Regions from separate parts of the Parageobacillus sp. VR-IP genome, predicted to be linked through region 2. Evidence: a T-box and tRNA genes for the amino acid it is inferred to sense, from the RefSeq annotation. Region 2 holds a T-box; the other holds one or more tRNA genes.

Region 1 (15,829 bases), 500 kb from region 2:
CTAGTGACTATAGCGGAGAGGAAACACCCGTTCCCATCCCGAACACGGAAGTTAAGCTCTCCAGCGCCGATGGTAGTTGGGGCCAGCGCCCCTGCAAGAGTAGGTCGTCGCTAGGCAAGTTTATAAAGGGAGGATTAGCTCAGCTGGGAGAGCACTTGCCTTACAAGCAAGGGGTCGGCGGTTCGATCCCGTCATCCTCCACCACGGTTGTATATAGAAACACCAAGCGATGCCTTGACATATTGAATATCCATGAATCCTCTGTCATGGAAAATACAGGAAGGTTTACATAAATTTGTTTATATGACTGATTCGGCTCGGTAGCTCAGTCGGTAGAGCAAAGGACTGAAAATCCTTGTGTCGGCGGTTCGATTCCGTCCCGAGCCACCACCTACTTCTTCTCGTGTGCCGGCTTAGCTCAATTGGTAGAGACGAGCCTAAGCTTCTGTGAATTTGCTTCGAGTTGTCCCGACGCATCTAGCATCATTGAATGGGCTAGAAGAGGAAGGGACACAAAAACTAAGCATGTATGTCATGCTTCTCATGCCGGCTTAGCTCAATTGGTAGAGCAACTGACTTGTAATCAGTAGGTTGCGGGTTCAAGTCCTGCAGCCGGCACTGCTACAATGCGCGACCCATTAATTCAGCAGGAAAGCGATGAGCTAAATATCCATGAATTCGCTCCGAGTTGTCCCGACGCATCCAGCATCGTTGAATAAATTAGAAGAGGAAGGGACAACGAAAATACGGAGTGTTTTGATTCATCGCACGAGCCATTAGCTCAGTAGGTAGAGCATCTGACTTTTAATCAGAGGGTCGGAGGTTCGAGTCCTCCATGGCTCACCACCTTGCGGGTGTGGCGGAATTGGCAGACGCACCAGACTTAGGATCTGGCGCCTCACGGCGTGGGGGTTCAAGTCCCTCCACCCGCATGCTTAAGTGTACGCGGAAGTAGTTCAGTGGTAGAACACCACCTTGCCAAGGTGGGGGTCGCGGGTTCGAACCCCGTCTTCCGCTCCATCATTCGCCGGGGTGGCGGAATTGGCAGACGCACAGGACTTAAAATCCTGGGGTAGGTAACTACCGTGCCGGTTCGAGTCCGGCCCTCGGCACGTGCGCTCGTAGCTCAATTGGATAGAGCATCTGACTACGGATCAGAAGGTTAGGGGTTCGAATCCTCTCGAGCGCGCCATAACGGGAAGTAGCTCAGCTTGGTAGAGCACATGGTTTGGGACCATGGGGTCGCAGGTTCGAATCCTGTCTTCCCGATTTTGGTCATATGGGGCCTTAGCTCAGCTGGGAGAGCGCCTGCTTTGCACGCAGGAGGTCATCGGTTCGATCCCGATAGGCTCCACCATCTGGTTTAAATGATTTGTAATTCATGGCGGCGTAGCTCAGCTGGCTAGAGCGTACGGTTCATACCCGTGAGGTCGGGGGTTCGATCCCCTCCGCCGCCACATTGTAATGGACCTTTAGCTCAGCTGGTTAGAGCAGACGGCTCATAACCGTCCGGTCGTAGGTTCGAGTCCTACAAGGTCCACCATATTTTCAATTTGCTGGAGGAGTACCCAAGTCTGGCTGAAGGGGTCGGTCTTGAAAACCGAGAGGCGCCGCAAGGCGCGCGGGGGTTCGAATCCCTCCTCCTCCGCCATAGAGTTTGTCAGCTATTCCTTTTTATCGTCGCGGGGTGGAGCAGTCCGGTAGCTCGTCGGGCTCATAACCCGAAGGTCGCAGGTTCAAATCCTGCCCCCGCAATCTGTATAGGTCCCGTAGTGTAGTGGTTAACATGCCTGCCTGTCACGCAGGAGATCGCGGGTTCGAGTCCCGTCGGGACCGCCATTCCTAAAAATTAAGCAACGAAATAATTGAAGTATAGACAAATTCCCTATGCCGGCTCAGCTCAATTGGTAGAGACGAGCTTAAGCTTCTGTGAATTTGCCTCGAGTTGTCCCGACGCATCCAACATCATTGAATGGGCTAGAAGAGGAAGGGACACAAAAACTAAGCATGTATGTCATGCTTCTCGTGCCGGCTTAGCTCAATTGGTAGAGCAACTGACTTGTAATCAGTAGGTTGCGGGTTCAAGTCCTGCAGCCGGCACCAGACTAGATTGTGGCGACTATGGCGAAGTGGTTAACGCACCAGATTGTGGCTCTGGCATGCGTGGGTTCGATTCCCACTAGTCGCCCTATGATATGCGGGTGTAGTTTAGTGGTAAAACCTCAGCCTTCCAAGCTGATGTCGTGGGTTCGATTCCCATCACCCGCTTCTTGGGCCTATAGCTCAGCTGGTTAGAGCGCACGCCTGATAAGCGTGAGGTCGGTGGTTCAAGTCCACTTAGGCCCACCATTATTGCATATTATCTTATCATGAGTTAAACTATAATTAGATTCACTTTATCTTGCATTGTTTCTCGAAATAAATCCATTCCAAATTGCTTCAGCGCATTTAGCTTCTTGAGACGGCTGGTAGAGGAAGAGGCAGTAAGTATACCGAAAGACGGCTTTTTGTTAGGTTTTATTGTTCCGCAATAGCTCAGCGGTAGAGCAACCGGCTGTTAACCGGTAGGTCGTAGGTTCGAATCCTACTTGCGGAGCCATACGGAGAAGTACCCAAGTGGCTGAAGGGGACGGTTTGCTAAACCGTTAGGTCGCAGTTTTGCGGCGCGCGGGTTCAAATCCCGCCTTCTCCGCCATTGAATATGGCCCGTTGGTCAAGTGGTTAAGACACCGCCCTTTCACGGCGGTAACACGGGTTCGAATCCCGTACGGGTCATCAAAAGCACCGGAATAACTGGTGCTTTTCTTCTTTTATGCACAAAAAATATTGTTAACAGAGAAAAACGAAATTTGTCGAATTTTGCGTTTTATCGTTGCAATATCATATATTGTCTGCTATAATTAATACTGTTAGTTCCATTTGGCAAGGAAAAAAGCATAAGCTGTACGCAATGGGATTTATTATCATTACTCGCTTCATTGTCAATAACGGTTATGGGGACAACGCAGTGTTTCGTTTCTAGGAAGAACGAGGCATTGCGTTTTTATTTTTTTATGTTAATAATTGAAACGCTGCCTCTCCTCCATGAATTTGGAAAAACATGTTTTTCATTGATTCCAATATTTTTTCACACTGTTCTCGTTGCATGGAAGGCAGTAAATAGACAATTTGTATGGCGTTTTTGGTTTCTTTGGTGACAGCAGTTCGCTTGGAATCGACAATTGGACTTCCGAAAGGTCCATGCATATCTTTCGACACAAGCTTTTGGGCAAAATTAACGGGACGTCCGTTGATTGCCATATATTCGTCTTGTTCGGTTCCGATATCAATCGTAATCGGTCCCTCCAGTTTATCGAGATCATAAATACCGATTGGAATTTTATAATACAGTGAAAAGAAATTATTGACGTCAGCTGCGGAATGAATCGTTGAGATAAAACTTTTCTTCTGAATCCGCCGGTACAAACTCTCAGAGGAAGGGCGGTATCTGCTTGGATCCGTTCCGATGGTTTTAAAGATTTTGCGCCATTCCGCCAGTTCAGGAATATCGGCAATGGCAGTTTCCTGAAGGTCAAAGTAAATCGATTCTTGAAATAATTGGAGTCTTCCTTTTAGCATTTGCGGAGAATCGTCGACAACGATATGATGATAAAGGATAATTCCTAATTTAAATGAAGGGATCATTTGTTTAAGCGCTCCGGCAACAATCGCTTCCATGTATTTCTCACCTCGGATTTTTTCTTTCATTGTAGCATAGATTGCGAAATTTGAGGAAAGGAGGGATTGCGATGGATGTGATGGCACTTAAAAAGGAAATTATTGAATATAGCAAAACAATCGGAATTGATAAAATTGGCTTTGCCAGCGCAGATCCGTTTGTGGAGCTAAAGGAGCGATTACGTCGGCAGCAGGAGTTAGGATATCAATCAGGGTTTGAAGAACCGGATATTGAAAAGAGAACAAATCCTTCCCTGCTTTTGCCGGAAGCAAAATCGATCATTGCGATTGCTTTAGCATACCCGTCGAAAATGAGAAACGCTCCCCGCGGTACGAAAACGGAACGAAGGGGGATTTTCTGCCGAGCGTCATGGGGAAAGGACTATCACGATATTTTGCGTGAGCGCCTAGAGAAATTAGAAGCGTTTATTTTGGAAAAAGTGCCACAAGCCCGTGTCAAATCGATGGTAGATACTGGGGAGCTGGCGGACCGCGCCGTTGCCGAGCGCGCAGGAATCGGCTGGAGTGGTAAAAACTGCTCCATTATTACTCCTGAGTTTGGCTCTTTTGTTTATTTAGGAGAGATGATTACCAATATTCCATTTCCTCCCGATGAACCGATTGAGAGCCGCTGTGGTACGTGCACGAAGTGTATTGATGCCTGCCCAACGGGAGCGCTTGTGCAAGGTGGACAGTTAAATGCGCAGCGATGTATCTCATTGTTGACACAAACGAAAGGCTTTTTAGCCGATGAGTTTCGCGATAAAATCGGAAACCGCTTATATGGCTGTGATACGTGCCAAATGGTTTGTCCAGAAAATAAGGGGAAAGATTTTCACTTACACCCAGAGATGGAACCAGATCCGGAAGTGGCAAAGCCAAAGTTGATTCCGCTTTTGCATATCAGCAACCGCGAATTTAAAGAGAAATTCGGCCCGGTGGCGGGATCGTGGCGCGGGAAAAAACCGATTCAGCGCAACGCCATTTTAGCTTTGGCACACTATAAGGATAAAACAGCCATCCCGCATTTGTTAAAGTTATTAAAAGAAGACAGTCGTCCAGTCATTCGCGGTACAGCGGCATGGGCGCTCGGAAAAATCGGTGATACAAGTGTAATTACGGATTTACAAAAAGCGAGCCAAACAGAAAAAGACCCAGAAGTTCTTGCTGAAATAGAAAAAGGCCTGCAATTGTTGCAAGCATCGAAAGAATAGGGAAAGTTTCGCTCTTTGCCACATAAGGTAGTAACAAAAAAGAAAGTGGGGAGCGACGTGAAAAAGCAACTGCAACATTTGCTGAAAACGCAGGCGCAACTATTTGTTTCTACCAGGGACGATATGATGGAGGAAGCGGTAGAGAGAAAAAGGCAGCTGTGCGAAAAACGCGGGGCGGAAATAGTTCGTTGCACGATCCATTGCCAAGTTGTAGGCAAGCATGTAATGGAAAACGAAGCAAGGCTTTCTTATTGCGCTCATTATCAGTTTTTGATCAAGCATGGCCGTGAGATGTACGTCGAGGAGCAAATAGAGGAAAGACAGGCGTATTTTTTGGATGGAGAGTTAGTAAAAGATGAAAAGGTAAGCAAAACGGATGGGGAAATGGATTCCCCGCGTTTAGAACGCGAGATGCCAGTCGATGAGCGAATTTCCTATGAATATAATCGGGCAAAGGCGGTGCGTTATGCGGAAATATGGTGGAACAGCTATAATCCGGCGTTTCCGAAGTTTGATGTCGATTGCACTAATTTTGTATCACAATGTTTATATGCCGGCGGAGCGCCGATGACCGGATATCCGAACCGCGCTAAAGGATGGTGGTGCAAAAACAACAGTTGGAGTTATAGCTGGGCGGTGGCACATTCGTTCCGTTGGTATTTAAGTGGATCGCGCGTTGGATTGCAGACTGTGGAAGTATCATCGCCAGAACAATTGATGGCTGGGGATGTTATTTGTTATGATTTTCAAGGGAACGGCCGTTTTGACCATTCGACGATCGTCGTGGCGAAGGATAAAGATGGGATGCCGCTCGTAAACGCGCATACTACCAACAGCCGCATGCGTTACTGGTCGTACGAAGATTCTAGTGCGTACACGCCGAATATCCGTTATAAGTTTTTTCATATTATCGACCGAAAATAATGCTATCGTTTGGGGTGAAGCAATTATGCCATTACATGTCGTATTGTACCAACCAGAAATTCCAGCAAATACAGGAAACATCGCCCGCACTTGCGCGGCGACCGATACGGCACTCCATTTGATTCGTCCACTTGGCTTTTCTACAGATGATAAAATGTTAAAGCGCGCGGGGCTGGACTATTGGCCGTATGTCAATATTTCTTATTATGACTCGCTAGACGAGTTATTTGAGCAGTACCCGCACGGAGAGTTTTATTTTATCACGAAGTTTGGCAAAAAATATTATGATTCCTTTGATTTTAGCGATACCGAAAAAGACCTTTTTTTTGTGTTTGGCCGAGAAACAACGGGATTGCCAAAAGATTTGCTCGAGGCAAATATGGACCGTTGCCTGCGCATCCCAATGAACGACAAAGTCCGCTCCTTAAATTTATCGAATACGGCGGCGATTTTGGTGTATGAAGCGCTGCGCCAGCAAAAATTTAATGGTTTATCTTAATAAAAAACGACCTTCTGAAAAGGAGGTCGTTTTTTTTGGCATTAATTTTTCACGCCCGGTTTATCTTCATAACCAGCTGTAAAGATTGCGCTTAAAAAAGCGATGATCACACCTAATACAAGCAATGTACGCATCGCGATTCCCCCTTTACGAAATGATGGTTCTGTCTCCTTCATTATAGCGAATATGACAAGCCTTGTGAATGGAGGCGCGGTTGGAACAATGAGACAAAATTTTTTTTGCAACGAATGATACGGGACATCCTTGCATACATTGTAATAATCTTGCTGTTAGACATCAAGGATAAGGAGGTCCTTTATGGATATTTTAAAGAAAATTGCACAATATCGTGAAGAAGAAGAACGGTTAAGATGGGAAGGAACATTTGCGGAGTATTTAGAGATTTTGAAAGAAAAACCGTGGGTTGCTCAGTCCGCACATTCACGTGTTTATAATATGATTAAAGATGCAGGAGTAGAGGAGGTAAACGGAAGAAAACGGTATAAGTTTTTTAGTGATCACTTGTTTGGATTAGAAGAAGCGCTTGAACGCCTGGTGGAAGAATATTTCCACCCAGCGGCAAAACGTCTCGATGTACGCAAACGGATTTTGTTGTTAATGGGACCTGTTGGCGGCGGAAAATCAACGCTTGTTACATTGCTAAAACGGGGGCTAGAAGAATATTCGAAGACAGAACGGGGCGCCGTGTATGCGATTAAAGGCTGCCCGATGCATGAGGATCCGCTTCATTTAATTCCCCATCATTTACGTGACGATTTTTATAAGGAATATGGCATCCGCATTGAAGGAGAACTTTCGCCGCTGAACATGATGCGATTGGAAAAAGAATATGGCGGGCGCATTGAAGATGTAATGGTGGAGAGAATTTTCTTCTCGGAAAATAAACGCGTCGGCATTGGGACGTTCAGCCCGTCGGATCCGAAATCGCAGGATATTGCGGATCTTACAGGAAGCATCGATTTTTCCACCATTGCTGAATACGGTTCAGAATCAGATCCAAGGGCTTACCGATTTGACGGAGAGCTAAATAAAGCGAATCGCGGAATCATGGAATTCCAAGAAATGCTAAAATGTGATGAAAAGTTTCTCTGGCACTTGCTTTCTTTAACGCAGGAAGGCAATTTCAAAGCAGGACGGTTTGCGTTAATAAGCGCTGACGAATTAATTGTCGCCCATACGAACGAAACGGAATACCGCTCGTTTATCGCCAATAAAAAGAATGAAGCGCTTCATTCGCGGATTATTGTCATGCCGATTCCGTATAACTTGCGCGTTTCGGAAGAAGAACGCATTTATGAAAAAATGATTCGCGAAAGCGATGTCGCCGATGTGCATATTGCCCCGCATACGCTGCGAATTGCCGCTATGTTTACGATTTTGACAAGATTAAAAGAATCGAAACGGCCAGATGTGGATCTTATCAAGAAAATGCGCCTGTATGACGGGGAAATGATCGAAGGTTTTAATGAGGTCGATGTCGAGGAGTTGAAAAAGGAACACCCGGATGAAGGAATGAGCGGCATCGACCCACGCTACGTTATTAACCGGATTTCCGCGTGCATTATTCGCAAGGAAGTTCCATCGATTAATGCGCTCGATGTACTGCGTTCGTTAAAAGAAGGGCTTGATCAGCATCCATCTATTTCCAAAGAAGATAAAGAGCGGTATTTGAACTTTATTTCCCTTGCGCGAAAGGAATATGACGAAATCGCGAAGCAAGAAGTGCAAAAAGCATTCGTCTATTCGTATGAAGAATCAGCGAAAACACTGATGGACAATTACTTGGATAACGTAGAGGCATATTGCAATAAAACGAAGCTGCGCGACCCACTGACAGGCGAGGAAATGAATCCGGATGAAAAGCTGATGCGTTCCATTGAAGAGCAAATCGGCATTTCGGAAAATGCAAAAAAGGCATTCCGGGAAGAAATTTTGATTCGTATTTCCGCCTACGCACGGAAAGGACAAAAATTTGATTACAATTCACATGAGCGGCTGCGGGAGGCGATTCAGAAGAAATTATTTGCTGATTTAAAAGACATTGTAAAAATCACCACTTCCACCAAAACTCCGGATGAGCAGCAGTTAAAGAAAATTAATGAGGTTGTGGCACGCTTGATTGATGAATACGGTTATAATTCCACGTCTGCCAATGAACTGCTCCGCTATGTCGGCAGCCTATTAAACCGCTAGCATGCCTAAAGCCGTTAGGCATGCTTTTTTACTCTCATTTGAGCACAAACGCAGAAGAAATCAGGCTTGTCCACTTAAAATTGAGTTTGTAACTCTCGTAATAATTTGTCAATTATTTTGATTTTTTGCATAGGATAGAGTAAACAAACTGTCATTTATATAAATATGTTTTTTGACGCCAACATAAGTATATGCTGAAAAGAAAAAAGTGTGAAAATTATTTTAGATGAGGAGGGGAAAAATGAAAGGAAACTTTGTTGTATCGAAAGAAGACTGGTCCCTCCATCGGAAAGGACATGACGACCAAAAACGTCACCAGGAAAAGGTAAAGGAAGCGATTAAAAATAATTTGCCGGATTTAATTACCGAAGAAAGCATTATTATGTCAAACGGACGCGATGTGATTAAAATTCCGATCCGTTCTTTAGATGAATATAAAATTCGTTATAACTATGAGAAAAATAAACATGTCGGCCAAGGGGATGGAGACAGCCAAGTTGGCGATGTGGTGGCAAGAGAAGGAGCTGGGGAGGGACAGGGACCTGGAAAAGGGCAAGGAGCCGGTGACTTGCCTGGCCAAGACTATTATGAAGCAGAAGTATCGTTGATGGAATTGGAAGAAGCACTATTCAGCCAATTGGAGCTGCCGAATTTGCAAAGAAAAGAAGCAGACCAAAATGTTGTGCAACATATCGAATTTAATGATATTCGCCGTACTGGTTTAACGGGGAATATTGACAAAAAACGAACGATGCTCGCCGCATTTAAGAGAAATGCGATGAATGGAAATCCAAGTTTTTATCCGATTTATCGCGAAGATTTAAGATTTAGAACGTGGAATGAAGTAGTCAAGCCAGAGTCAAAAGCCGTGGTACTGGCCATGATGGATACGAGCGGTTCTATGGGATTATGGGAAAAATATATGGCTCGCAGTTTCTTCTTTTGGATGACACGTTTTTTACGTACAAAATATGAAACGGTGGAAATCGCCTTTATTGCTCATCATACGGAGGCAAAAGTAGTTTCCGAAGATGAATTTTTCACCAAAGGGGAAAGCGGCGGCACGATTTGTTCCTCTGCCTATCGAAAAGCGTTGGAGCTAATTGAAACGCAATATTCACCATCGCGCTATAATATTTATCCGTTCCACTTCTCTGACGGCGATAACTTGACATCGGACAATGCTCGCTGCGTGAAGCTTGTTCAAGAACTAATGAAAGTGTCGAACATGTTTGGATATGGAGAAGTCAATCAATACAATCGCCATTCTACACTGATGTCCGCTTACAAAAATATTAAAGATGAAAAGTTCCGTTATTACATTTTAAAACAAAAGTCTGATGTGTTTCATGCGATGAAAACATTTTTTCGGAAAGAAGAAAATAAGGCATACGTATAACCCTTTGTTTCAAATAGGGTTTTTTTTTTGTTTGCTGACATAAGAAAAGGTCCCGTTTGCGTGCAGAAACAGGACCAATTTTCTTCTTCAAATGGATAGATGTTGAAGAAAGTATTCTAATTGGAGGAGCTGACAGATTCATTCGGGTCTGCCGCTTCTTTGTCCAGCTTTGCCGAATCCGTTTTTCGTATCGTTTCAATCATTGCTAAAATAGGAGCAAGCTCTTCCTTATCTTTTGGCGTTTGAATTATCACCAGCATAGGAACAGGGCTGCTTGTACCGATGACATGAACCGTCATGTTTTCCGAGTGTGCGGTATACCAAGCGGCTCCTTTCAATGATTCTGGAAGATTTGTGCTGTCCTGGCGAACAGCGTCGGAAGACACTGCTTGTGCGTGTTCTTCAGCTAGTTTCCCATAATCTGTTCCGTTTCCTTCCACATGAAGGAGGCGGATTCTGACGAAGCTGTTATCGTGCAGCAACACATCGGAATGAGGCTCTTCGGCATCAAGATTCCAGCCTTTTAGTACATATAAGGAAAAACCTTGGTTGTCGCTTGTTTTTAAAGAAGCAGTTTCTTTCACTTCTTTTCCATCGGCCATATAAGATAATTGAATTTCGGAAGGACGCGTTTCTTGTTGTTTGTTTTCTTCTGCGCTAGTGGTGCCGTTTTCTGAGACGCCGCTCGAAGGTTGCGATGCCTCTGATTGCCCTATATGATCCGATTGCGTCGTTTCCGTTTGGTTTGTGTCGTTATTAGAAGAATTCGGTTGTTTTCCTCCGTTTGTTTCTTTCGTTCCGCACCCTGAAACCAGAGCGATGACCATGATGGCAGTTATCAATGGCTTCCAAGCTAATTGCATCACCATTCCTCCTTAAGTTTATACATTTTATTATATCAGTTGAAACATGAAGGAGAAATGTTTCGATGATAAATGTTTTTGTTACAATAGTTACTGGACGATTAGCAGCGTAAAGGGAGAACATGTTTGTGGCAAGAAATAATTTTTGAAAAGTCATGATCTCCCAACATCACTTCTTTTATTTCATACGTCTGTCAATCGTTTTTTGCGAAGTTCTACCGTTGCATGAACGGTCGTTTTTATGATAATCTTCCCGCTTTGCTTGGGGATTGGCTTCTAAAGCTATATAAGCTCCAATCCATTCAACTGCACATAGAAACAAAATCAACAATATTCCGCTTATCATCGATTTATTCCTCCTTTATGTTGTTTGAGGATACAATAATGTATGAAACGCGTTTCAATGCAATAGTTTTTTGAAAAAAGGTGATACGATGGCAAATATCCGTGAAATCGCCAAAGAAGCAGGGGTCTCCGTGGCAACGGTGTCAAGGGTGCTAAACGGCTATCCTTACGTGCGAGAAGAGAAAAGAAATGCGGTATGGGAAGCGGTAGAAAAATTAAATTACACGAAAAACATTAATGCAGTTCATTTAGCAAAAGGAAAAACGTCGATTATCGGGGTCATGCTTCCCTACGTGAATCACCCGTATTTCGGCGCCATATTGGAAGGGATATCAAAAGAGGCGCTTCGTCACCGGTACCACCTTTTGCTATTTCAAACGAATTACGATGTGGAAAAGGAATTAGAAGCATTGGAAATGATACGAATGAAACAAGTCGACGGGCTTATTATTTGTTCGCATGTGGCGGGCTGGGACGTAATCGAGGCGTACAAGGAAAATGGGCCAATCGTGTTATGCGAGGATGTTGGAGATAAAGATTTTTTATCTGTCTATATTGACCATTATGAAGCGTTTGCTAAGGCGTTGCGCTATTTAATTCGGAAAGGGCATCGGCACATCGGTTATTGCATCGGAAGAACGACAGGAACAAATAGCAAAGCGCGGGAAACGGCCTATTATGACACGCTGCGGCAAATTGGTGTTGAACCGCGAAAAGAGTGGATTTTTGACCATTGTTTATACGTCGAAGACGGAAAGCGGGTGATCCATCAATGGATGGATCTGTCCGAAAAGCCGAGCGCGCTGCTTGTATCGAGCGATCAAGTGGCGGCGGGCATCGTGTTGTGGGGGAGAAAAGAAGGGGTAAAGATCCCTGACGATCTTGCGATTGTCAGTTTCGATAATCACCCGATTTCAGAACCGCTGCAAATTACGACGATGGAGCTGCCGCTTGCGCTGATGGGAACGAAGGCCTTTCGTCTTATCTATCATTACATCGAAACGGGGAATATCGTGAAGAAAAAGGAAAAACTGCCTGTTCGTTTCATGGAACGCTCATCGGTATAAGAACATGGCAGCTGTTTTCCTTATATGTGTTTCATCATGTACCGGTTTACCGGGCGCCCGATTCCGCCGTATTGAACGTCGAGAGTGACTTCCCCTTTCTTTTCTAAGTATTCTAAATAGCGGCGGGCAGTTACCCGGGCGATACCGACCCCTTCGGCAACTTCTTCGGCGGAAACGGGGCTTGCCTGTTTCCGGAGATAATGTACGATTTTTTGCAATGTCACTTCGTTTAATCCTTTTGGTAGCCCGTCATGCGACAATGTTTGCTGTTCCGGCGTTTGCAAAAGAGCATCTAGCTCTTTTTGTGTTAGCGTTTCTTTTTCGGCTAACGTTTGGCGAAATGCATGGTAATTTTCGAGAGCCTGTTTAAGGCGTTCAAATTTAAAGGGTTTCATAATGTAATCAAACGCGCCGTTTTGCAGTACACGGCGTACGGTATCGATGTCGCTTGCTGCGGTGATGGCGATGACATCGACTTCATACCCTTTTGAGCGAATTTCTTTTAATGTTTCCAAGCCGTCCTGCTCGGGCATATAAATATCGATAATGACTAAATCGGGATGAAGTTCGCGGATCAGTTGTATTCCTTCGATCCCGTTTCCGGCAACGCCGATTACTGTAAATCCTTCTACTTGTTCGATGAACTGGCGGTTCACCTCCTGTACCATCGGATCGTCTTCAATGAGCAGTACGCGGTACAATCTTCTCCCTCCTTACATGTCAAAAGTAATCGTAAATATTGTTCCTTTTCCTTTTTCCGACTTTACATCCATATGCCCTTTTCCTTTTTCCACAATGTGCTTGACTAAGTACAAACCGATGCCTCGTCCATTTTTGCCTTTGGTGGAGAACCCCTCCTCGAAAATGCGGTCGAGATGCTCCGGATCAATGCCTTGGCCGTTGTCTTCCACCGAGAGAGAACAAATTTCCTCATTTTGCTCGATGCTTACATATATTTCTTTTTCCCGATCCGTAATGCCTTGAAAGGAGTCAAAAGCGTTTTCAATCAAATTTCCAAGAATGACGACGAAATCATGATGGTCCAATGTAGGCGGAAAAGCATGCAGACGACTATGACGGTCGATAATCACATGAATGCCCAGCTCTTTGCCGCGGCGGACTTTACTCAGAAGCAGACCGGAAATGCTTTCGTCTTTAATATGTTTGCTTAAAAAACGGGTTAACCCTTTTTGTTCTTCCGTCACTTGAAAGACGTATTCAAGCGCTTTTTCTTGGTGTCCTAATTGAATTAATCCGGCGATCGTATGAAGTTTATTCATATATTCATGATTTTGCACACGCAAAGCGCTGACGAAAGCTTTAACACCTGTCAGCTCTTCGGCTAGCTTCTTTATCTCTGTGCGATCTTGGAAAATAGCGATGGCACCGACGATTTTGCCATTGACTTTAATTGGAATGCGATTGCTCCAAATCGTCAAGTTTCCTATCTGCAATTCTTTATTATAAATAGGCTGGTTAATTTCTAATATTTCCGGCAGATGCGTGTCAGGAATAACAGAACGAATCGGTTTGCCGATCACATCACCTTTAACGCCGAGCATCTGTTTTGCCCGGTTATTAAAAATAGTGATTTTTTCATCACTGTCAATCGCAATGACCCCTTCGTGCATCGCGTTAAAGGCTTCGGTACGTTCGACAAGCAGTTTGGCAATTTCATGAGGCTCAAGCTGAAACATTTGCCGTTTAATATGGGAAGCAAGCAGCCAAGCCCCGATTCCGCCGATGAGTAAAGAAAGACTTATGGCAATCAAAATTTCTTCTTTTAAAGCATCGATCACTTCGAAAAAAGTTGGCAATCGATATGCCGCGATAACGACGCCGATTTGTTGGTGATCTTGGTTCATAATTGGAACGAATGCACGAATGACAGTGCCGATTTCGCCGTGCGCTTTCGAAGTGTAAGTATGTTCCGCAAAGGCCGGGCCTTCATCGACGCCGCGGGAAACACGCCCAATCATGGATGGGACCGGATGGGAAAGGCGAATTTTATTCATATCAAGAACAACAATGTAGTCGGCGTTATGAATAATGCGAACACGTTCGACAATGATGTTGATGGAAGATCGTTCTTTTTGGGTTCCGACAATATGTGATTTGATTTCAGGAAGCTCGGATACCGTCCGTGCCGTCAACAATGCCCGCTGCCGCAATTCCTCTTCTTTTGTGTGAAAAAAGTCGCCGATGACAAACATTCCGCTTAACAATAAGGAGAAGCTAACGATAAAAAAAATTAAGATGGTGATTTTCCAGCGAATGGATAGCCGATGCATCACAACGAATACCTCGTCTTCATGGAAAATAATATAATTTTGTTGATTATTTTAGCATTTTTCGACAATATGATAAAATTTGATTAAAAAACTTATTCATAAATGGTGTGGAATATGAAAAAGCAATGGTGGGTGTCATCTCTTGTTTTGCTTATTTGTTTAGGATGTGCAGCGTTTTTACTAAAACAGCATTTTCGCAATGAAAATATGGTATATGATGATGAGCAACAAGGGCTAAAAAAGCAAATTGTTATCTATTTTAGCCATGTAGTAGCGGAAAATACGCCAAAAGGATTGGCGGCGCAAAAGTTTGCCGATCTTGTCGAAAAAAAAACAAATGGCCGTGTAAAAGTAGAAGTATTTTCGAACGGTTCTTTATATTCCGATGGCGAGGAAATGGACGCACTATTGCATGGTGACGTGCAAATGATTGCGCCGACGTTTTCCAAAGTGACGGAATTAATTCCTGAATGGCAAGTATTAGATTTACCCTATCTATTTCAAGACTACCACGATGTGGAGCGGACGTTTACAGGAAGTGTAGGCAAACAGCTTTTAGCGATGTTAGATTCAAAAGGAATTAAGGGATTGGCGTTGTGGAGCAACGGTTTTAAACAAATGACGAGCACAACTCGTTTGCTGGTCCGCCCTGATGATTTTCGCGGATTGCGCTTTCGTATTATGCCAAGCGAAGTGATTGAAGAGCAATTTCGCTTGCTGGGCGGCGAACCGATTGTCGTTTCGTTTGATCATGTATATCGTTCCTTAGAAAAGCATGAATTTGATGGACAGGAAAATACGATTTCTAATATTTACTCGAAAGGCTTTTACAAATTTCAGCCATATATAACGATCAGCAACCACGGATATCTTGGCTATGCGGTGATGATGAACAAATCGTTTTGGGAGAGTTTGCCGAGAGATATCCAGCAAAAAATAACGGAAGCGATTCAGGAAACAACCATGTGGAATCTACAGCAATCGAAAAATCAAAATGAACAGGAATTAGAAGAAATAAAGCAAAACGAAAATATTCATATTTATGAACTATCTGAAGAAGAAAAAAAGCGATGGGAACAGAAATTTGCGCCTTTGTATGACCAGTTTGCAAAAGAGTTTGGCGACAAACTGCTGCGCGAAATCAAACAAAGATAAAACAGAAAGCGACCTTAAAATAAGGCCTTTTTTTCTTTGCAAGACCAAAAAGAACAAAAAGACCATTATTAACATAATATTTTTATTTTCTGAACATTGCGGTAACATGGTGATTGAAAGCGTTATCAGGACAACGAAAGG
Region 2 (15,829 bases):
GCGGCGATTCGACAAATGAATAAAAACATTCAAGTATAAGAGCTGTTCGTTCAGCTCTTTTCTTTTTTACATAAGCCGCTATATACATTCATATAGTTATGAATAAGAGGAGAAAGCGGGGGATTTTACAATGATGAGAATTTCCGAATTTCAATCGAAAGACATTGTCAATGTGGCAAACGGCAAAAAGTTGGGAAATATTGGTGATATCGATATCGATTTAGAGACAGGAAAAATACGCTCATTAATCATTTTAGGGGCAGGAAAAGTGCTCGGGTTATTCGGACGCGAAGAAGCAGTTGTCATCCCGTGGCAAAATATCGTAAAAATTGGTGCGGACGTTATTTTAGTCCGTTTGAACGACAGCGAGTAGAAACGGATTAAATGATAAATAATGGTTATCACGTTTAAGCAAACTATGATAAAATAGGAAAAAAAGTGATAAAAATCAACAAAAAAAGCATGAGGTTGGCGAATATGTCTGACATTTTTCAACAAGTAGACAAGGAGCTGCTGTTACTGCAGCCGTCGTATCCGTTCACCGAAGTAACGGCTGGCTTTACGACAAAACACGGTGGGATGAGCAGCGGTGCGTTTGCGACATTCAATTTAGGACTGCATGTCGGCGACGACCGTGCTGTCGTTGTCCGCAACCGCCAGCGTTTGGCGGATTTGTTGCAATTTCCGCTTGAGCGATGGATCTGTTGCGAGCAAATACATGGCGCCCGCATTGAAAAGGTTAAAGCTAGCCAAAACGGAAGAGGAGCGGCAGATTATTCATCCGCCATAGCGGGTACGGATGGTTTATATACAGACGAAGCAGGAGTGCTGATTGCTTTATGCTTTGCCGACTGCGTACCGCTTTATTTTATTGCGCCAAAACATGGCATGATCGGGCTTGCTCATGCCGGATGGAAAGGAACGGTAAAGAATATTGCTGGAGAAATGGTCCGGCTTTGGCAGGAGCGAGAGCATATTCCGCTTGCTGACGTCTATGTGGCGATCGGTCCTTCGATTGGTGCTTGCTGCTATGTAGTCGATGACCGCGTAATTGTGCATGTGGATCGCGTTTTACAGGGAGAACAGCCGCTTCCGTATCGGCAAGTAAGCCCTGGTCAATATGCGCTTGATTTAAAAGCATTGAATCAAATGCTGCTAATGAAGGCAGGCATCCGTAAAGACCATATTTACGTTTCTTCATACTGCACAAGCTGTGCCGATCATTTGTTTTTCTCCCATCGCCGCGATCAAGGCAAAACGGGGAGGATGATGGCGTTTATCGGCAGGAAGGAGGAAAAATGATGACGGTTCGCGACAATTTAGCCATAATTCGCGAAAATATTGAAGCAGCATGCCAGCGCGCCGGACGCGACCCTGCCGACATTCGCATCGTCGCTGTGACGAAATATGTAAGTGTAGAGCGGGCGCGCGAGGCGCTAGAAGCCGGCATTACCGATTTAGGCGAAAACCGCGACGATGGACTGCTGCAAAAATATAGCGTGTTGGGAGACAAAGCGACATGGCATTTTATCGGCACCCTGCAGTCGCGAAAAGTAAAAAATATCATTGATAAAGTCGACTATATTCATTCGCTGGATCGCATGTCGCTGGCGAAAGAAATTGAAAAGCGGGCGACAAAGCCGGTAAAATGCTTTGTGCAAGTAAATGTTTCCGGCGAAGCAACGAAACATGGACTAGCCGTGGACGAAGTCATTCCTTTTATTGAGCAGCTGCACGATTTTTCCCATATTCAAGTGGTTGGCTTAATGACGATGGCGCCTTATACCGATGACGAAGCGGTATTGCGGGCGTGTTTCCGTCGATTAAAATTGTTGCAAGAAAATGTACAAGCATTACAGATTGCCAATGTACCATGCACGGAATTGTCGATGGGAATGTCCAATGATTATGTGATTGCCATCGAGGAAGGGGCAACATTCATTCGGCTTGGCACAGCGCTAGTCGGCAAACAATTTTAGGAGGTGAAACCGATGGGTTTAATAAAAAAATTCAAAGATTATTTTTTAGAGGAAGACTATGAGGAGTATGAAGAAGAATATGAAGAGGAATATGGGGAAGTGGAAGAAGCGCATCCGCCTGCAAAGGGAAATGCAAAAGCGAATGTCGTAAGCTTGCAAAGCGTGCAAAAGTCATCGAAAGTCATATTAATTGAGCCGCGGGCATACGCGGAGGCGCAGGAAATCGCCGATCATTTAAAAAACCGGCGCGCGGTGATTGTCAATTTACAGCGGATTCAGCACGAGCAGGCGAAACGAATCGTCGACTTTTTAAGCGGCACGGTATACGCGATTGGCGGCGATATTCAGCAAGTCGGCACGAAAATTTTTTTATGCACGCCAGACAACGTCGATGTCAGCGGCTCGATTTCGATTGATAGCGAGGACGATAGAACAATAAAGAGGTGGTAGCCGTTTATGGACAGCTTGCTTTGGTTTTTGACAACATTGATTCAAATTTATTCGTATGCGCTTATTATTTATATTTTGATGTCGTGGTTTCCAAACGCCCGCGACACGAAAATCGGGCAGATGCTAGCGGTGATTTGCGAGCCGTATTTAGAGCCGTTTCGCCGTATTATCCCGCCGATTGGGATGATTGATGTGTCGCCGATCGTCGCTTTTTTGGTGCTGGAATTTGCGACAAGGGGGCTGCATGCCTTGTTTTATATGTTAAATTTAGTGTAGGGGAATCCATAAGCGGGTTCCTTTCTTCATGAAAATTAAGGAGTGAACCAATGGAAATATATCAGCATTTTCGCAAGGAGGAGCATCATTTTATTGACCAGGTGCTTGAGTGGCAAGAAGCGGTCAAACGGCAGTACGCTCCTAAGCTCACCGATTTTTTAGATCCGCGCGAGCAGCAGATTGTCGAAAGCGTCATCGGCCGCGATGACGAAGTCCGCGTTTCCTTTTTCGGCGGCGCCCCGTTGGTGGAGCGGAAGCGGGCGCTTCTGTACCCGCCGTATTTTCAGCCGAGAGAAGAAGATTATGAAATTGCCTTATTTGAAGTCCATTATCCGAGCAAATTTGTCAGCTTGGAGCATCGGCAAGTGTTAGGGGCGCTGATGTCGCTTGGTTTAAGGCGTGGAAAATTTGGCGATATTTTGTGCAAAGAGGAACAAATACAATTTCTTGCGGCAAACGAGGTAGCGGAGTATGTCCGTCTTCATTTGCATGCAATCGGCAATGCGACAGTTTCGTTAGAACAAAAACCTCTTTCAGACATCCTGATGCTGGAAGAAACGTGGCAAGAGGCGCTGATTACCGTTTCGTCATTGCGGTTAGACGCGATCTTGTCCCAAGCTTTTCACGTCTCGCGGCAGAAAATGCAATCCGCTATTGAAAACGGGCTTGTCAAAGTCAATTGGAAAGTAATCGAGCAGTCGCATTTTGAATGCAGGCAAGGAGATGTTCTTTCGGCGCGCGGATTTGGCCGCTGTAAAATCATGGACATTGAGGGAAAGACAAAAAAAGAAAAGTGGCTTATCCGCATCGGCCTGCAAAAATAATCGAATAATGGCAGGAATTTATAGAGCAATGTCGAATGATAAGGAAAGGAACTATGCAAACGGAGGTGGCCATTGTGCCTTTAACGCCATTAGATATTCATAATAAAGAATTTAGCCGTGGGTTTCGCGGCTATAATGAAGATGAAGTTAATGAGTTTCTTGATCAAGTGATTAAAGACTACGAAATGGTGATTCGCGAAAAAAAGCAGCTGGAAGAAAAGGTAACGGAATTGACGGAAAAGCTCAATCACTTCACAAATATAGAGGAAACATTGAACAAATCGATTCTCGTCGCCCAAGAAACGGCGGAAGAAATAAAGCGCAACGCGGAAAGAGAAGCGAAGCTCATCATTAAAGAGGCGGAGAAAAACGCGGAGCGCATCATTAGCGAGGCGCTGGCGAAGTCGCGGAAAATCGTGATGGAAATTGAAGATTTAAAGCGGCAGTCGAGAGTGCTTCGCACCCGTTTCCGCATGCTGGTCGAAGCACAGCTTGAAATGCTAAATAGCAGCGACTGGGACGATTTAATGGAATTTAAAGTACCGGAAGTGGATGCAGAAAAAAAAGAAGAGCTGTCGCAATCTTGACGGCAGCTGATTTTTTCGCATATAATATCCAATAAAACGGACATATGTACTGACGATGAAAGGGACAGTAGCTCTTTCACCGCTTATTACAGCGAGCTGGGGATGGTGGAAGCCCGGCATAAGCGAAAGAGTGAAGATCACCCTGGAGTTCCATGCCGAACGGAAAAGAAGTAGGCCATGGCGCGTCATTCACGTTACGAATGCAAAGTGGGCTATGTGATACATAGTCAATAAGGGTGGTACCGCGAGACCGTTCTCGTCCCTTTTTGGGAGAGGGCGGTTTTTTCTATTTTGCGATACGACCGCTTTTCTGATAAAAAAGGCGCTCTTTTACCGCCATGGCGGGGAGCCGTGGAAAAAGCGTCATTATCTGCTTCTGTCACGAACATATGGCAATGCCTTTTCGACATGGATGATAGATCATACGATACAAGGAGGAATGAATATGGATTATAAAGAAACGCTGTTAATGCCGCAGACCGACTTTCCGATGCGCGGCAATTTGCCAAAACGAGAGCCGGAAATGCAAAAGAAATGGGAAGAAATGGACATTTACCGCAAAGTGCAGGAGCGGACAAAAGGCCGACCGCTGTTTGTGCTTCATGACGGCCCGCCGTATGCCAACGGCGATATTCATATGGGGCATGCTTTAAATAAAATTTTAAAAGATATTATCGTCCGCTATAAATCAATGAGCGGCTATTGTGCACCATATGTTCCGGGCTGGGATACGCATGGCCTGCCGATTGAAACGGCGCTTGCGAAAAAAGGCGTCGACCGCAAATCGATGAGCGTTGCGGAATTCCGCAAGCTTTGCGAGCAATACGCCTACGAACAAATCGATAACCAGCGCAAGCAATTTAAGCGCCTTGGCGTGCGCGGCGACTGGGAAAACCCATATATTACGCTGAAACCGGAATATGAAGCACAGCAAATTAAAGTGTTTGGCGAAATGGCGAAAAAAGGGCTGATTTATAAGGGCTTAAAGCCGGTTTATTGGTCTCCGTCAAGCGAATCGGCATTGGCGGAAGCAGAAATTGAGTATAAGGACAAACGTTCACCATCGATTTATGTCGCGTTTCCGGTCAAAGATGGAAAAGGCGTATTGGATGGAGACGAAAAAATTGTGATCTGGACGACGACGCCATGGACGATCCCAGCCAACTTGGCGATCGCGGTTCATCCGGATTTGGCCTATCAAGTCGTGGAAACGAACGGCCAAAAATACGTTGTTGCCGCCGCATTGCTAGAGGCAGTTGCCAAAGAAATCGGCTGGGATGAGTGGAATGTGGTAAAAACGATCAAAGGCAAAGATTTAGAGTACGTCGTGGCCAAACATCCGTTTTATGACCGCGATTCTTTAATCGTCTGCGGGGAACATGTAACGACAGACGCCGGTACGGGCTGCGTCCACACCGCGCCTGGACATGGGGAAGACGACTTTATCGTTGGGCAAAAATACGGTCTCGGCGTGCTCTGCCCGGTTGATGAGCGCGGCTATATGACGAGCGAAGCGCCAGGCTTTGAAGGAATGTTTTACGATGAGGCAAACAAAGCGATTACACAAAAATTAGAGGAAGTCGGTGCGCTGTTAAAGCTTGGGTTTATTACGCACTCGTATCCGCACGACTGGCGTACGAAACAACCGACGATTTTCCGAGCGACAACACAGTGGTTTGCATCCATTGATAAAATCCGCGGTGAATTGCTCCAAGCCATTAAAGAAACAAAATGGATTCCGGAATGGGGTGAAATCCGCATCCATAATATGATCCGCGATCGCGGCGACTGGTGCATTTCCCGTCAGCGTGCATGGGGCGTGCCGATTCCGGTCTTTTACGGAGAAAACGGCGAGCCGATCATTACCGATGAAACGATCGAGCACGTATCGAATTTATTCCGCCAATATGGTTCGAATGTTTGGTTTGAACGCGAAGCAAAAGACTTGCTGCCGGAAGGATTTACCCATCCGTCCAGCCCGAACGGCATCTTTACGAAAGAAACAGACATTATGGACGTATGGTTTGATTCCGGTTCTTCGCATCAAGCGGTTCTTGTAGAACGTGAGGATTTGCAGCGCCCGGCCGATTTATACTTAGAAGGTTCGGACCAATACCGGGGCTGGTTTAACTCGTCGCTGTCCACGGCGGTTGCTGTTACCGGAAAAGCACCGTATAAAGCGGTGTTAAGCCATGGTTTTGTTCTTGACGGCGAAGGTCGGAAAATGAGCAAGTCGCTTGGCAACGTGGTCGTGCCGGCGAAAGTAATGGAACAGCTTGGCGCCGACATTTTGCGGCTTTGGGTCGCTTCCGTCGATTATCAAGCTGACGTTCGTATTTCTGACAGCATTTTAAAACAAGTTTCCGAAGTGTATCGCAAAATTCGCAATACATTCCGCTTTATGCTCGGCAACTTGTTTGACTTTAACCCGGAAACCGATGCCGTTTCGGTGAACGAATTGCGCGAAGTCGACCGCTATATGCTCGCTAAATTAAACCGGTTGATTGAAAAAGTAAAACATTCATACGAAACGTATGATTTTGCGGCGATTTACCATGATGTGAACCACTTCTGCACTGTCGATTTAAGCGCGTTTTATTTAGATTTTGCCAAGGATATTTTATATATTGAAGCAGCCAATGACCGCGCCCGCCGTTCGATTCAAACGGTCTTATACGAAACGGTTGTCGCGTTGACGAAGCTGGTTGCGCCGATTTTGCCGCATACGGCTGATGAAGTATGGGAGCACATTCCAAACCGGAAAGAAAAAGTGGAAAGCGTTCAGCTTGTCGATATGCCGGAGCCGGTGGCGCTCGATGGCGAAGACGAGTTGATCGCCAAATGGGATGCGTTTATGAACTTGCGCGATGATGTGCTTAAAGCGCTCGAGGTGGCGCGCAATGAAAAAGTGATTGGCAAATCGCTGACCGCAAGCGTCGTCGTGTATCCGAAAAAAGAAGCGCGCCAGCTTTTACAATCGATTGAAGAAGATTTAAAACAGCTGTTTATTGTATCCAAGTTTGCGATTGCAGAAGATTATGAAAACGCTCCGGAAGATGCGCAAAAATTGACCAATGTGGCCGTCATCGTCAAACCGGCGGAAGGAGAAACATGTGAGCGCTGCTGGGTGGTGACGCCGGAAGTAGGAAAAGATGCGGATCACCCGACTTTATGTCCGCGCTGCGCCCATATTGTGAAAGAACATTATTCCGCCTAAAGCTGGCGGAGCTGCCGAATTGCGGCGGCTCCGCTGTTTTTTATCGCATCATCCAATTGTCTATCATTGCCTGATTATGCTACAATGCATTAGGTATGAGGAGGTATAAGCAGTTTGTTAAACATCTATAAATTAAATATCTCCTGTTATTCGGTGTGGAGAGGTGGATGTTCTCCATCTTTTCCATCGTCTCCTGTCTTTTGATAAAAAATCATCTCCTCCTTCCTCATGGAAAAAGGAAAGGAAGAAGATTTAGCGAATATATGTTCTTAAGGATCCAAACAAGGGGGAAGGCAAGGGGATGAAAACGGTTCGAGGGATGAAATCGTTTCCTATGATGAACCACAACTTCGTTTATTAGATGAGCTGATGCGCGTCTTTGGTTCCGCGAAGCGATACGCGTTCAATTGTTTACTGGATGGATGAAACGCCAAAGACATCATTAAGCACCTTCCGCGCCAATTTCGGCTCAACAAACGGTTTGCCGAAGATGCGGTCCTGCTTGCTCAATCACTGATTTCTTCCCAACGTGAACTGCTTCCAATGCGACTAGAGGATGTGCGGGCGAATAAACGAAACGACATCGTTGGAGAAACCGTACGAGACGTGTATGACTGGCTGCTTCAAGAGAATGTTGGGTCAGTGGTCATCGAAAACATCCAACTAAGACAGCGGCACGATACAAACAAACGATTCCATCGCTTGACCCATCATTTCAACAAGAAAAAACTGACGGAAATGATCCTTCGTCGGGGCTTAAGGCTTGGGTTTCGCGTCAAAAAAGTAAATCTGGCGTACACCAGCGTCATCGGACGTTTCCAATATAGGAAAAGTATGGGTTATCCGTCCATGAAGCGCCGCTTCGATTGGTAAACGGGGATTAGGGTATCGTGAACGGTTGCCAAAAGAACTCGTGTACACCATAAAAACGAAAGTGAAACGCCATTTGGTTGCCGTTTTAGGGTCGATGGAAGAATCTACAAGCAATCAAAAAGCGGAACGAAACAACGCCAATATATCGCGATGATGTTACGCAAAATCGAGAACTTCAAAGAGGAACATGAATGGTCGTTATGGAATATCCTGCGCAAATTCTGCTGGCTGAACCAGTACCAAATTCAACTGAAGGAGGTGTAGACCTGGTTGCTAAAATCGTTGTCGTGTACGGACCGATGGAAGGAATGGTGCGCGACAGGCGATGTCGCTGACAGCGAGCCACGGGTTGTCTTTCACAATAGGTGAATGACAAGGGATTTCCCTTCCCGATGGAACTCAGGTGTTTCCTGAGCGGCAAGCAGTTTTGCTGGTTCCATCGCGATGTGTCGGTTTTTTTTATAGATTTTAGTAACCAGGTAATATGGTGATATACTATATCATTGCACTGGCGGTCATCGCCATCGACCAATGGACAAAATGGCTTGTAGTAAAGTATATGAGGCTTGGGGAAAGCATCCCCATTATTCCAAACGTGCTTTACATTACCTCCCATCGCAACCGGGGCGCAGCGTGGGGAATTTTGCAAGGACAGTTTTGGCTGTTTTATTTGATCACCGTTATTGTTGTCATCGGACTCATTGTGTATATCCAACGCTTGCCGCGCGGAGAAAGATTGTTTGGCGTTGCCCTTGGCTTGATGCTCGGCGGGGCGATCGGCAATTTTATTGACCGTCTTTTCCGCAAGGAAGTGGTCGATTTTATCCATGCGTATATTGGTACATATAGCTTTCCTGTATTTAATATTGCCGATTCAGCGCTGACGATTGGCGTTGCTCTTCTTTTTATCAAAATGTTTTTCTTTACGACATCGGAAAAGGAGAATCAGTAAATGGAAGTCGTACAGTTTCACATTGACGAAGAATACGACAACGAACGCATTGACAAGGTCATTGCCGCGTTAAATGAAGAATGGTCGCGTTCGAAAGTACAGCAGTGGATCAAAAACGGGCTTGTCACCGTCAATGATCGGTCTGTGAAAGCCAATTATAAATGCGAAGCAGGGGATGTGGTCGTCATCCGCCTGCCGGAGCCGGAGCCGCTTCATGTCGAGCCGGAGCCGATTCCGCTTGATATTTATTATGAGGACGCGGATGTGCTGGTGGTGAATAAACCGCGCGGCATGGTCGTCCATCCGGCTCCCGGGCATATGCGCGGCACGCTCGTCAATGCTTTGCTTGCTCATTGCACCGATTTGTCCGGCATTAACGGCGTGCTTCGTCCAGGCATTGTTCATCGTATTGATAAAGATACATCCGGTTTGTTGATGGTGGCGAAAAATGACGTTGCGCATCAGTCGCTTGTTGACCAGCTCGTGAAAAAAACGGTGACGCGCAAATATAAGGCGATTGTCCATGGCGTCATTCCGCACGACTATGGTACAATCGACGCGCCGATCGGCCGCGATAAACGAGACCGTAAAAAAATGGCGGTCACCGAAGAAAACGGAAAAGAAGCAGTCACTCATTTTCGTGTGCTCGAACGCTTTCGACACTATACGTTTATCGAATGCCAGCTGGAAACAGGCAGAACGCACCAAATTCGCGTCCATATGAAATATATCGGCTATCCGCTTGCCGGCGACCCGCAATACGGACCGAAAAAGACGCTGCCGATCGACGGGCAGGCGCTGCATGCCGGCGTGCTCGGATTTACTCATCCGCGCACCGGCGAATATTTGGAATTTGAGGCGCCGCTTCCACCCGAATTTGAAGCAATTTTACAATGGCTGCAAAAAAATGATTGACAACTTCAGCGCGAACACATACAATGAACTCAGGTGAATAAGAACCTTTAAATTCAGTCCTGTGAGGCTGAGAAGGGGTCGGATGAAGGAAATAAAAATCGTGGCATGTCCTTGTTGTGCGTGTACGAACGGTTCCTCTCGCTTCTCAGGCGGGAGGATTTTTTTGTGGAGGTGAATCGACGTGCAAAAGGCTGTCGTGATGGATGAACAGGCGATCCGCCGCGCACTGACGCGCATTGCTCATGAAATTATCGAACGCAACAAAGGGATTGACGATTGTGTGTTAATCGGCATTAAAACGCGCGGCATCTATTTAGCGAGACGGCTGGCGGAACGGATTGAACAAATTGAGGGTAGTTCCATTCCAGTCGGCGAATTGGATATCACCTTGTATCGCGATGATTTAACGGTCAAAACAGCAGATCACGAGCCGCTGGTGAAAGGAACGAATGTACCGTTTGAGGTGACCGATAAAAAAGTTATCTTAGTCGATGATGTGCTGTTTACAGGACGAACAGTGCGCGCGGCGATGGATGCGGTGATGGACCTCGGACGTCCTGCACGAATTCAGCTTGCGGTGTTGGTGGACCGCGGCCATCGCGAACTGCCGATTCGCGCTGATTTCGTCGGCAAAAATGTGCCGACTTCGAGTTCGGAAATGATTGTCGTTGAGCTAACGGAAGTTGATGAGCTGGACCAAGTGAGCATTCATGAAAAGTAAATGTCATCCCTTTTAAGCGCAGTCCCGTGAGGCTGCAAAAGGGCAGAATAGGGGCTTGGACTATCTCTGTACCCTCTTTGCACCTTCATGGGCAAAGAGGGTTTTTTTATGCAAAACGAGAAAGGAGTTTGCGAATGATGAACAAACCGGTATTGGATATTCAAGATCGGCCATCGACCATGCAATGGCTTACGCTTAGTCTGCAGCATTTATTCGCCATGTTCGGGGCGACGATTTTAGTACCTTATTTAGTAGGATTAAGCCCGTCGATCGCCCTTATTACGAGCGGGTTGGGGACGCTTGCCTTCCTAATCATTACAAAATGGCAAGTACCTGCCTATCTTGGCTCTTCCTTCGCCTTTATTTCACCGATTATCGCGGCGAAAACGGCAGGCGGACCGGGAAAAGCAATGATCGGTAGCTTTCTAGCCGGACTCGTGTACGGCATCGTTGCTCTTGTCATTAAAAAAGCAGGCTACCGCTGGATTATGAAGCTGTTGCCGCCGATTGTCGTCGGGCCGGTGATTATCGTAATCGGCCTCGGGCTGGCAAACACGGCAGTGGGCATGGCAATGAACAATCCTGACGGCAAATACAGCTTCACGTACTTTTCGGTCGCGCTTGTCACACTGGCGGCAACGATCGTCTGCTCCGTGTTTTTGCGCGGCGTGCTCAGCCTAGTTCCGGTATTAGCCGGAATTATCGTCGGCTATATATATGCTCTTATCATCGGGGTGGTCGACTTCACGAAAGTTACGCAAGCAAAATGGTTTGAAGTGCCGGATTTCCTCCTGCCATTTATCGATTATCCAGTTCACATCACATGGGATATTGTCATGCTGATGGTGCCGGTAGCGGTCGTGACGCTATCGGAACATATCGGACACCAGTTTGTCTTAAGTAAAGTCGTCGGGCGCGATCTTATTCAAAAACCGGGATTGCATCGCTCGATTTTAGGAGACGGAACGGCAACGATGATTTCCGCGCTGCTCGGCGGTCCGCCGAAAACAACGTACGGCGAAAACATCGGAGTGCTGGCGATCACGCGCGTATACAGCGTCTACGTGCTCGCCGGAGCGGCGGTGATTGCAATTATCTTCGGCTTTGTCGGCAAAGTCACCGCGCTGATCAGTTCGATCCCAACTCCGGTCATGGGCGGCGTGTCGATCTTGTTGTTCGGAATTATCGCCTCCTCCGGTTTGCGCATGCTTGTCGATAGCCGCATCGATTTCGGGGATAAACGCAACTTAGTCATTTCTTCTGTTATCTTGGTCATTGGAATCGGCGGAGCCGTCTTAAAAATAACCGATGGGTTTCAAATCCAAGGAATGGCGCTGGCGGCGATTTGCGGTGTCATCTTAAACCTTATTTTGCCAGGACGACCGGAAGTACAAGAAAACATGTTTGAAGTGGAAATGGAAGAAAACAATGACCATGTTGCATAATGACACCTTTTAATTAAGTCCAGAGAGACCTAAAAGGGTGTTACGACGAGAAGGAAAAAGGGTAGGCCGTTGTCTGGAAAGCCGATGGCTGTTTTCTGTCCCCTTTTTGCGAACGGTGTAACACCCTGTCTCTAGGCAGGGTGTTTTTTATGAGAAATCAAGCAAAGGAGCGAAAGCCATGACGCATTTGTTTACATTATCCGAACTGTCCGTCACGGAAATTATGCGATTATTAGAGGATGCGGAGCAATTTAGAAAAGGCCGTTTTTGGCGTCCATCTGAACCAATGTTTATCGCCAACTTGTTTTTCGAACCAAGCACACGGACAAAATGCAGCTTTGAAATGGCGGAGCGGAAACTAGGGCTTCACGTCATTCCGTTTGATGCGGATATGTCGAGCGTGCAAAAAGGGGAAACGCTGTACGATACGGTCCGCACGCTTGAGTCCATCGGGGTGAACGCCGTTGTCATTCGCCATTGGGAAGACGCGTATTTTGAATCTCTCCGCCATTCGATTCGCATCCCAATCATTAACGCCGGGGATGGCTGCGGGCATCATCCGACGCAATCGCTTTTAGATTTGCTTACTATACGACAAGAGTTTGGCACGTTTTCCGGGTTAACGGTGGCCATTATTGGTGATATCCGCCACAGCCGCGTCGCTCGCTCGAACGCGGAAGTGTTGACAAGATTGGGGGCAAAAGTGCTGTTTTCAAGCCCAGAAGCATGGAAAGACGAGGCAAATCCATATGGAATGTATGTCGATATTGATAAGGCGGTGGAAGCGGCGGACGTTGTCATGCTGCTGCGCATCCAGCATGAACGTCACGCGGAAAAAATGGGGCTGACGAAAGAACAGTATCACAAACGGTACGGATTAACGGTAGAGCGGGCTAAACGCATGAAACGTACGAGTGTGATTCTCCACCCCGCGCCGGTCAATCGCGATGTTGAAATCGAAAGCAGTCTTGTGGAATCGGAACGTTCCCGCATTTTTAAGCAAATGGAAAACGGCGTTTATGTACGGATGGCGGTGCTAAAACGAGCAATAGAAGGGAGAATGAAAAATGGCGATTATATTAAAAAATGGCATGTCGTTCAATAACGATGGCGTACTCGAGCGGATCGAGCTGAAAATCGAAAACGGCGTCATTGCCGCGATGGACCGTGAGATACAGAGCGAAAGAACGGATGAAGTCATCGATGTGCAAGGCAAGCTCATTTCTGCAGGATTGATCGATTTGCATGTTCATTTGCGCGAACCAGGCGGTGAAGCGAAAGAAACGATTGCAACCGGAACGCTGGCGGCGGCGAAAGGCGGTTTTACGACGGTGGCGGCGATGCCAAACACCAATCCGGTGCCCGATACGAAAGAACAAATGGAATGGCTTTGCGGCCGGATTCGCGATGCCGCCTATGTCAATGTACTTCCATATGCAGCGATTACTGTGCGCCAGCAAGGTGAAGAACTGACTGATTTCGCCGCATTAAAAGAAGCAGGCGCGTTCGCCTTTACCGACGACGGCGTCGGCGTGCAGTCGGCCGGCATGATGTATGAAGCGATGAAGCGCGCCGCTATGCTAGATATGGCGATTGTCGCCCATTGCGAAGATAATACATTAATCAATCACGGGATTGTTCATGATGGCGAATTTGCGCGCCGCTACAAACTTAACGGCATTCCGTCCGTGTGCGAGTCGGTACATATCGCGCGCGACGTGCTGTTGGCGGAAGCAACAGGCTGTCACTATCATGTGTGCCACATCAGCACAAAAGAATCGGTGCGCATCGTCCGCGATGCGAAGCGGGCGGGCATTCGCGTCACCGCGGAAGTAACGCCGCACCATCTTCTTTTATGCGATGAAGATATTCCAGGTCCTGACGCAAATTATAAGATGAATCCGCCGCTGCGCAGCAAAGAAGACCGCGCGGCATTAATCGAGGGATTGCTTGATGGAACGATCGATTTTATCGCTACCGACCACGCACCGCATACGGAAGCGGAAAAACAAAAAGGAATCCACGCTGCCCCATTTGGCATTGTCGGCTTGGAAACGGCGTTTCCGCTTCTTTACACTCATTTGGTCGAAACGAATATGTTAACGCTAAAACAGCTCATCGATTTGCTGACGGTGAAGCCGGCTGAATGCTTCGGCCTGCCGCTTGGAAAACTTGCCGTTGGCGAGCGGGCGGATATTACAGTAATCGATTTAGAGGCCGAAGAAACGATTGATCCACAAACGTTTGCATCGAAAGGAAAAAATACGCCATTTGCCGGCTGGACGTGCAAAGGCTGGCCGGTGATGACGTTTGTCGATGGAAAACTAGTTTGGCGGAAAGGAAGAGAGTAAATGAAACGACAACTTGTACTGGAAGATGGTTCGTTCTTTATCGGGGAGGCGTTCGGCAGTACGGAAAAAACGATCGGCGAAGTAGTGTTTAATACGGGAATGACCGGGTATCAGGAAATTTTAACAGATCCTTCGTATTGCGGGCAAATCGTGACGATGACTTATCCGCTCATCGGCAACTACGGCATTAACCGCGATGATTTTGAATCGATTGAACCGCATATTCACGGGCTGATCGTCAAGGAAGTATGCGATGTGCCATCGAACTGGCGAAACGAGATGACGCTTGACCAATATTTAAAAGAAAAAAAGATTCCTGGTTTAGCAGGGATTGATACGCGTAAATTGACGCGCATCATCCGCCAGTACGGGACGTTGAAAGGGATGATTTGCGACTTGGATGTCAGCGTGCAAGAGATTGTCGAATACTTGAAAACAACGGCGCTGCCGCGCGACCAGGTCAAACGCGTCTCAACGAAAAGCGCGTATCCGAGCCCAGGACGGGGCTACCGCGTCGTCCTCGTTGACTTCGGCATGAAACACGGCATTTTGCGCGAGCTGAACAAACGGAATTGCGACGTCATCGTCTTGCCATACAACGCAACCGCGGAACAAGTCCTTTGTTTGCATCCAGATGGGGTGATGCTCTCAAACGGCCCTGGCGATCCGAAAGATGTGCCGGAAGCGATTGAAATGATTCGAGGAATTCTTGGAAAAGTGCCGATTTTCGGCATCTGCCTCGGCCATCAGCTGTTCGCGCTCGCCTGCGGAGCCGACACGGAAAAAATGAAATTCGGCCATCGCGGTTCGAACCATCCGGTGAAGCATTTGACGACGGGAAAAGTGGCGATCACTTCGCAAAACCACGGCTATACCGTAAAAAAAGAATCATTGCCGCACACAAGATTAGAAGTAACGCACATCGCTTTAAACGACGGCACGATTGAAGGATTGCGCCATCTTGATTATCCGGCGTTTACGGTGCAGTATCATCCGGAAGCATCACCTGGTCCTGAGGACTCCAACTCGTTATTTGATGAGTTTATCGTGATGATTCGCGAGTTTAAAAAGAAAGGGGAAATCGTCCATGCCTAAACGCCAAGATATCGAAACGATTTTAGTGATCGGTTCCGGACCGATTGTCATCGGCCAAGCGGCAGAGTTTGATTATGCGGGAACGCAGGCGTGCCTTGCGCTAAAGGAAGAAGGGTATAAAGTCATTTTAGTCAATTCCAATCC

Evidence for each region. A T-box is a leader RNA that pairs with one kind of tRNA and senses whether it is charged. The one in region 2 lies ahead of ileS (isoleucine--tRNA ligase), so its partner is inferred to be a tRNA-Ile.
Region 1: it has a tRNA-Ile gene. The T-box ahead of ileS (isoleucine--tRNA ligase) is inferred to sense a tRNA for this amino acid. The anticodon was not compared.

The regions. Positions count from the first base shown of each region.
Region 1 covers NZ_JABVYQ010000001.1:467-16,295, forward strand. The annotation lists rRNA gene rrf (5S ribosomal RNA) at 1-116, shown strand, start outside; tRNA gene HT574_RS00015 (tRNA-Val) at 129-204, shown strand; tRNA gene HT574_RS00020 (tRNA-Phe) at 315-390, shown strand; tRNA gene HT574_RS00025 (tRNA-Thr) at 546-618, shown strand; tRNA gene HT574_RS00030 (tRNA-Lys) at 771-846, shown strand; tRNA gene HT574_RS00035 (tRNA-Leu) at 851-932, shown strand; tRNA gene HT574_RS00040 (tRNA-Gly) at 946-1,020, shown strand; tRNA gene HT574_RS00045 (tRNA-Leu) at 1,027-1,112, shown strand; tRNA gene HT574_RS00050 (tRNA-Arg) at 1,116-1,192, shown strand; tRNA gene HT574_RS00055 (tRNA-Pro) at 1,196-1,269, shown strand; tRNA gene HT574_RS00060 (tRNA-Ala) at 1,282-1,357, shown strand; tRNA gene HT574_RS00065 (tRNA-Met) at 1,384-1,457, shown strand; tRNA gene HT574_RS00070 (tRNA-Ile) at 1,467-1,543, shown strand; tRNA gene HT574_RS00075 (tRNA-Ser) at 1,559-1,651, shown strand; tRNA gene HT574_RS00080 (tRNA-Met) at 1,682-1,755, shown strand; tRNA gene HT574_RS00085 (tRNA-Asp) at 1,764-1,839, shown strand; tRNA gene HT574_RS00090 (tRNA-Thr) at 2,028-2,103, shown strand; tRNA gene HT574_RS00095 (tRNA-His) at 2,116-2,188, shown strand; tRNA gene HT574_RS00100 (tRNA-Gly) at 2,198-2,268, shown strand; tRNA gene HT574_RS00105 (tRNA-Ile) at 2,273-2,349, shown strand; tRNA gene HT574_RS00110 (tRNA-Asn) at 2,525-2,599, shown strand; tRNA gene HT574_RS00115 (tRNA-Ser) at 2,603-2,695, shown strand; tRNA gene HT574_RS00120 (tRNA-Glu) at 2,704-2,775, shown strand; gene HT574_RS00125 (B3/B4 domain-containing protein) at 3,052-3,717, opposite strand; gene queG (tRNA epoxyqueuosine(34) reductase QueG) at 3,789-4,931, shown strand; gene HT574_RS00135 (amidase domain-containing protein) at 4,989-5,855, shown strand; gene trmL (tRNA (uridine(34)/cytosine(34)/5-carboxymethylaminomethyluridine(34)-2'-O)-methyltransferase TrmL) at 5,881-6,354, shown strand; gene HT574_RS00145 (PrkA family serine protein kinase) at 6,673-8,568, shown strand; gene yhbH (sporulation protein YhbH) at 8,810-9,967, shown strand; gene HT574_RS00155 (hypothetical protein) at 10,084-10,830, opposite strand; gene HT574_RS00160 (hypothetical protein) at 11,009-11,176, opposite strand; gene HT574_RS00165 (LacI family DNA-binding transcriptional regulator) at 11,265-12,242, shown strand; gene HT574_RS00170 (response regulator) at 12,263-12,943, opposite strand; gene HT574_RS00175 (ATP-binding protein) at 12,956-14,533, opposite strand; gene HT574_RS00180 (TRAP transporter substrate-binding protein) at 14,648-15,688, shown strand.
Region 2 covers NZ_JABVYQ010000001.1:496,731-512,559, forward strand. The annotation lists gene sigG (RNA polymerase sporulation sigma factor SigG) at 1-39, shown strand, start outside; gene HT574_RS02675 (YlmC/YmxH family sporulation protein) at 131-373, shown strand; gene pgeF (peptidoglycan editing factor PgeF) at 478-1,302, shown strand; gene HT574_RS02685 (YggS family pyridoxal phosphate-dependent enzyme) at 1,302-1,979, shown strand; gene HT574_RS02690 (cell division protein SepF) at 1,992-2,429, shown strand; gene HT574_RS02695 (YggT family protein) at 2,436-2,705, shown strand; gene HT574_RS02700 (YlmH family RNA-binding protein) at 2,756-3,529, shown strand; gene HT574_RS02705 (DivIVA domain-containing protein) at 3,604-4,116, shown strand; T-box leader at 4,163-4,383, shown strand; gene ileS (isoleucine--tRNA ligase) at 4,562-7,333, shown strand; gene HT574_RS19735 (IS200/IS605 family accessory protein TnpB-related protein) at 7,877-8,206, shown strand; gene HT574_RS20170 (hypothetical protein) at 8,232-8,360, shown strand; gene lspA (signal peptidase II) at 8,691-9,158, shown strand; gene HT574_RS02725 (RluA family pseudouridine synthase) at 9,159-10,073, shown strand; gene pyrR (bifunctional pyr operon transcriptional regulator/uracil phosphoribosyltransferase PyrR) at 10,255-10,794, shown strand; gene HT574_RS02735 (solute carrier family 23 protein) at 10,932-12,239, shown strand; gene HT574_RS02740 (aspartate carbamoyltransferase catalytic subunit) at 12,418-13,344, shown strand; gene HT574_RS02745 (dihydroorotase) at 13,307-14,590, shown strand; gene HT574_RS02750 (carbamoyl phosphate synthase small subunit) at 14,591-15,685, shown strand; gene carB (carbamoyl-phosphate synthase large subunit) at 15,678-15,829, shown strand, end outside.